Regions from separate parts of the Priestia sp. 3CA3 genome, predicted to be linked through region 1. Evidence: riboswitches for the same ligand, from Rfam matches in the RefSeq annotation. Region 1 holds a riboswitch; the other holds the start of a gene.
The links. Region 1 has a riboswitch for cobalamin ahead of AC1VNJ_RS23340 (HoxN/HupN/NixA family nickel/cobalt transporter). Riboswitches for the same ligand answer to the same signal wherever they lie in the genome.
Positions count from the first base shown of each region.

Region 2: linked by a shared signal. The riboswitch ahead of AC1VNJ_RS00080 (ribonucleoside-diphosphate reductase subunit alpha) and the one ahead of AC1VNJ_RS23340 (HoxN/HupN/NixA family nickel/cobalt transporter) in region 1 are both predicted to bind cobalamin.

Region 1 is NZ_JBXENJ010000011.1:92,751-95,925, forward strand. Features, by position in the region: gene AC1VNJ_RS23335 (M20 family metallopeptidase) at 1-708, opposite strand, end outside; gene AC1VNJ_RS23340 (HoxN/HupN/NixA family nickel/cobalt transporter) at 940-1,737, opposite strand; cobalamin riboswitch at 1,871-2,053, opposite strand; gene AC1VNJ_RS23345 (organic hydroperoxide resistance protein) at 2,159-2,578, opposite strand; gene AC1VNJ_RS23350 (undecaprenyl-diphosphatase) at 2,730-3,175, opposite strand, start outside.
Region 2 is NZ_JBXENJ010000001.1:16,945-20,119, reverse strand. Features, by position in the region: gene AC1VNJ_RS00080 (ribonucleoside-diphosphate reductase subunit alpha) at 1-1,581, opposite strand, end outside; cobalamin riboswitch at 1,715-1,900, opposite strand; gene menC (o-succinylbenzoate synthase) at 2,179-3,175, opposite strand, start outside.

The DNA.
Region 1 (3,175 bases):
ATCGGTTAAGCTCTGCAGAAAAATCACTTGGCGCGCTAGCTCTTCAATAGCATTGATTCCTTCTTTGTGGTGATTACCAGCGTGGGCTGCTTGTCCCCACACCTTTACGGTAAAAATCCCCGCTCCTTTGCGCGACGTTTTTAACGCACCTGAACCCGCCACCGCAGGTTCAGCTACTAGCACAGCTTCACTTCTTTGTGCTTCTTCTTCTATATATTTTTTAGAGGAAATTGATCCAATCTCTTCATCTGAATTGCAGAAAAACACAATTTTTTTATCCATTTCTAAGCCGAGCTCTTGAATCGCTTTAATTGCCCATATTGATTGCACAATGCCGCCTTTCATATCTAAAATTCCCGGACCATAAAGCTTGTTTCCTTCTGTTCTTAGACTCAGCCTTCCCTTTTCCCATACCGTGTCAAAGTGACCGATAATTAAAAGCTGCTTCTCTCCTTCTCCAATCGTAAATTTCAAATGGTTTCCTACTTCTTTTTCTTCTATGATTTCATACCCCACGCCTAAACGCTTCTGAAACAGCTGCGTTAAATACATTCCACACTGATCCACTAACTCTTTACAGTAGGACGGTGATTCTTTTTTCACAAATCCAACTAAATCTTCGAGCATCTCTTGTTCATGTTCTTTTAAATAACTAAATACGCTTTGTTCTACCATTACCTGACTCAAATCAATTCCTCCTCCAAACAACCCCTGCTGCTTGTGCATTCACTGCTTTTATTTATCGTACGTATGAGTATGTTCTACGTTTCACATAACGACCTTAAATTATCCTTAATTATAATGGTTTTCAGACAATTTTCCATCCTTAAAATACAGATAATACTTTAACTTATTCATAACTGACCGAAAATAGCCATAAACTTCAACAAATTTATACAAAAAAGCTTCAATCTTCAACAGATTAAAGCTTTCATTTTATTAATTGACATTTATTTTGATATTTTTCCCTTTTGACTTCACACTTACAAAAACAAACATAGACACTAAAAAAACAAACAAAATAACGCCAACCATTTCAAAGTTTACTTCGGCCCATGGATTAAAGAAAGTGAATGCTAAGTAGAAGGACACCCCGTATGCGAGGATAACAATAATCCAGCCCATCAAGCGGGAAGCAGATTGCCCAAACTTACTCGATTCATTCACCATTTTATGTACAATCAGTGAATCGATTGTATCTGTCAGCATCATACCAAACATAAATACTAGTCCTAATAAAAGCGGCGTATATTTGCCTGCGTTCCCTACAGCTAGAGACCACACGGCCGTTTGACTGACCGTTTCAGCCGCTAGGGCAAACAGCGCTCCTACAAGAATAATTAAAAAAGGATTCGTTGTTCCTTTTGCGATTTTCGGAATAAACTTCCCTTTTAACCCGCTCACCTGAAACTCTTCTTCTTTGTTTTTAGTTCGAAGCAAATGATATGTGTTTAATGTCCCAATCAGAAAGAGAGAGATGATAGATACCCAAGATGCAAAATGATCGAAATATGCTGGAAACGTAAAATTCTTCATCACTACGCCCAGCACCCCGGCCGTGACGGCCACCATTCCTCCATGACCGAGTGAAAACAGCGTTCCGACCCACGGGGCAAAACGGCTGCCCATTCGCCAATTATATCGGGTCTGGCCATCAATAAAAGCTAAGTGATCTGCATCTAATCCGTGCCTGATTCCTAATAAAAAGACAAGTAAAAAAACTGATAAACCTTCCATTTCCTACACTCCTTTTTTTAAAATAAAACGTAAAAAAGCCTCAATTCTATAGAAATTGAGGATGTGTCGGCATATGAAAATAAACAGTAATTGCTCACTGCGTACCTTGATACACCGCCTCTTTCCTAGAAGAGTCAAGTGTACAGAATAGGTAGGTCTCCTGGCTTGAGATCATCATTTTCTACCGCCTTCCCCGTTTTGAGTGACGATAAGATAGAAAACTCCCTGCTTACAGTGGCTGGACCGCTCGAGATTTGCACTCGATTCCCTGTTACCTCTTACGCTATGTAAGAGCACCTAAACTGTGCGAATGATTCATTTTCTTCCTCATTATACTAGTACTCCTTACAAATGAATAGAGAAAATTCAAATAAAAAAGCCCTGCTAAGCTTTACATGCTTAACAGGGCTTTTTAAAGCAATTAAACTACTTCTACCGTTACGTCTACGTTGCCGCTGATTGCTTTTGAATACGGGCAGTATGAGTGGGCTAGGTCTACATATTTTTTAGCTGTTTCTAAATCTAAGCCTTCGATATGAGCTTCAAGCGCTACAGCAATTTTTACTCCTTGATCAGCTTTATCTGGAAGCAGCTGAACCGTAGCTTTTACTTCACTGCTTTTAATTTCTACGTTATGTTTTTTCAACATAAATTCTAACGCACTGTTGAAACAAGCACTGTATCCAGCTGCAAATAGCTGCTCTGGGTTTGTTGCTGTTGTTGCTTCTCCACCAAGCGCTGGAGGTGTTGCAACGTCTAAATTAAAGATATTATCTAAAGAATGAACTTCTCCTGTTCTTCCACCTGTGTTAACGACTGTCGTTTCATATAAAGCTTTCATGTATAAATCTCTCCTCTTTTTTAGTAATTTTATTAAAATTTTTTATTTATCGTTTCTGTAATTTAATTGTACACAATTTAATTTTAAAAAACAAGTGTTAAATACATTAAAAATTTTCCAATAAAAAAAGCCGCGTATATGCGACTTTTTCTTAATAATATTGAGACTGTTCGTCATAAGCTGATTTTCGAAAAATAGACAAGTTGGTAATAGCCCTCATCAGTTTCGTATTAAATATAACATAATGAATAAACAGCGCCAGCACGCAGCCTAAAACGGCTCCTGTTAACACATCGAATGGATAGTGAACGCCAACCCATACCCGTGAAAATGCAATGAGTGCACCCATGACAACCCACATGCGCCCTGAACGTTTGAAATGCAGCCAAATGGTAAAAGTGATAACTAATGCAGATGTAGCATGATCGCTTGGAAATGAAGAATTCGCGGCGTGATCAATAAGCTGATTCACGTGGTGAGAGATAAACGGACGATCTCGATAAGCAAATAAACTAATCACTTTATTGATAATGACTCCTGTGGCACAAGCACATAAAGCTTGAAATGCTACAACACGGCTGCCGTTTTTATTAATAA
Region 2 (3,175 bases), on a different contig from region 1:
TGCGCGGTACTTTTGATTCGTTAGCTTTGCTTGAAGTACCGGCAAATCATTTAACTCAATAACATTATCAAGCATGCGTACTTGAATTGGAATTAAACGTTCAAGTACATCTTCAGTTACGGCTCTCGCTAAGTTAATAGAAGAAAGATTACATACAACAAAATCGCCCGGATTCTTTGTAATAATAATTTTTCCGTCTTCCGTAATTTCCTCTGTTACGACCGTTGTACTTTGGTTTTGCGTGATTTCTGTACATAAGTTACTGCAGTAAATCATGCCCGCGTGTCGGTTTTGATTAGCTCGGTTAACCGTATCACGATAGAACATATAAGGAGTTCCGGTTTCAAGCTGCGAAAGCATAATGCGCTTGAAGATCTCAATAGCAGGCACTGTTTCTCTTGAAAGCTGTTCATTGTTTACACACTCAGCGTAACGAGTGCGGAACGAACCGCTGCCTTCTTCTTCATCATAAAAATCTTCTAACGAGTAGCCCATCAGCGTACGAACTTCGTGAGGATCGAATAAGTGCCAGTCTTCACGTGCTTCTACTTTTTCCATAAACAAATCTGGCAAACATACGCCAGTGAATAAATCATGCGTGCGCTGGCGTTCATCACCATTGTTCAAACGCGCGTCTAAGAATGAAAAAATGTCTTTATGCCAAACATCTAAATATACAGCAATAGCTCCTTGTCGTTGACCTAGCTGATCGACACTTACAGCCGTATTATTTAGCTGTTTCATCCATGGAATTGTTCCTGATGATACGCCTTTAAAACCTTTTATATCACTTCCTCGGCTTCTAATATGACCGAGGTAGACACCAATTCCGCCTCCATTTTTACTAAGCGTGGCCAAATCTGTATTGCTATCATAAATACCGCGTAAGCTGTCATCAATCGTATCAATAAAGCAGCTAGATAGCTGTCCGTAGCTCTTTCCTGCGTTTGAGAGTGTTGGTGTGGCAACCGTCATATATAGACTAGAAAGCGCCCAGTACGCTTCTTTTACTAATGCTGTTCGATTTTCTTTCTTTTCTTGAGACATCAGCGTCATAGCAATGATAAGAAAACGTTCTTGCGGTAATTCGTATACACGCTTATCATGTGATGTCGCTAAATAGCGATCTGCTAATGTCAGCAATCCAATGTATGTAAATAAACGATCGCGTTCAGGAATAATGACTGAAGCAATTTCATTAATTTCTTCTTCTGTATATGTTTTTAATAGCTGTTTATTATAAATGCCGATTTTTGTTAGTTCTTGAATAAGCTGATAAAACGAACCGTACTTCTCTTTTTTATCATAACCTCGGTTGTCCGCTGCTTTTCGATATAGTTCGTTTAAGTAGACGTCTGCCGCCACGTACGTCCAATCTGGTTCTTCCATTGAAATACGCTCTAGGGCTGCCAAAATTAGTACGTTTGCAACCTTTTCGTCCGTCATATTTTCCTTTACTGTAACAGTTTGAATAACCTTTTCCTCATACAAAGAAAAATCAAGTTGCGTAAATTCTTTTTTTAAACGTTCAATATATGCAGTTAATTCATGTAGAATTGTAGGCTTTAATGTATTCACCATAAATATGGCTCCTCTCTTCACTTCAAAATAAAAAATCGCTCACCGTACCTCGGTGAGCGAATAGAACGAAGATAGAAGAAGACACTAAGTCTTTTCTCAATCCTCGCTCTACCCTCTCACCTCCCGAAGAAGATAAAACGACATAAAAAAGGCAGGTCTCCTGACTTATGCTTCTTTTTACTTTAAGGCCTTCCCATGATGTTTACTCACAGTGGATCTCCTTATTTCATCAGCATTCACAGTTGCGGGGACAGCTTTGGATTTTCACCAAATTCCCTTTTAAGTCTTTTTATCAGACACCTTTTTCACTGGAAAACACAAAATATAGTATTTTATTATTGTTTAACAAACAACATATTGTGTTATGTTATAAACACATTATATAGGACAACTTAGAAAACTATCAACCTATTTTCAAAAATAATTTTGTTTTTTACGATAAAATCCTTCGACTTTTTTCATCAAACTACTCCATCATAACATGTTTTGACACGCTTGATGGAACAATGTGCTCTTTTTAAAAAATTTGTCCTATTTTTCTACTAAACATTGCCAACATCAATAAAAAAACCGTTTTTCATAAAAAACGGTTTTTAATTATTTGTATTCTTTTTCAAATGCTGTGATTGTTTTGATAAACTTTTTATCAATATCGTATCCTATCCCCGGTTTTTCCTTCACCTTTATTACTCCGGCTTCTACCTCTACTTCGGGCTTAATAATATCTTTTTCCCAATAGCGAGACGACGCAGAAATGTCACCTGGTATCGTGAAAGAAGGCAGTGTGGCAAGGGCGATGTTATGAGCTCGTGAAATCCCGGCTTCTAACATTCCGCCAACCCAAAGCCTTACACCGTGTAGGGCGCATAAATCATGAATTTTTTTTGCTACAGACATTCCGCCAACTCGACCGATTTTCACATTGATAATCTTGCAGCTTTTTTGTTCGATTGCATGACGTGCATCTTCATAGCTCACAATACTTTCATCTAAGCAAATCGGCGTCTTCATTTGCTTTTGTAATAATCGATGATCAAGGATATCATCCGAACTTAACGGCTGTTCGATCATCATTAAATTCAATTCATCTAGTTTTTTCAATGAATCACTATCGCTTAACGTATAGGCTGAATTGGCATCAGCCATAAGAGGAATGCTTGGAAATTCATCTCGAATTTGTTTCAGTAGCTCATAGTCAGCGCCTGGCTTAATTTTCACTTTAAAGCGCTTATAACCATCTTTCATATAAGTCTTTATTTGTTCTTTCATGATGGAAATATCATTTAAGCCAACTACCACTCCAGCTTCTACAGCAGGCCTTATTCCGCCAATTACTTCAGCTAAGGGCTTATTTTGGCGCTTTGCATACAAATCCCATACAGCACAGTCCAAAGCTGCTTTAGCCATGTTGTTCCGCTTTAGAGGTTTGAATAACTTTTGAACATCCTCTGGTTTTTGAAGCTGCTGGTGAAGAAGCGAAGGAATTAAAAAATCGTCTAACATATGAAAACATGTCTGAATCGTTTCTTCCGTATACCAAGGAGATGAAAAAGCAACGACTTCTCCCCATCCTGTAAATCCTTTTTCATCTTCT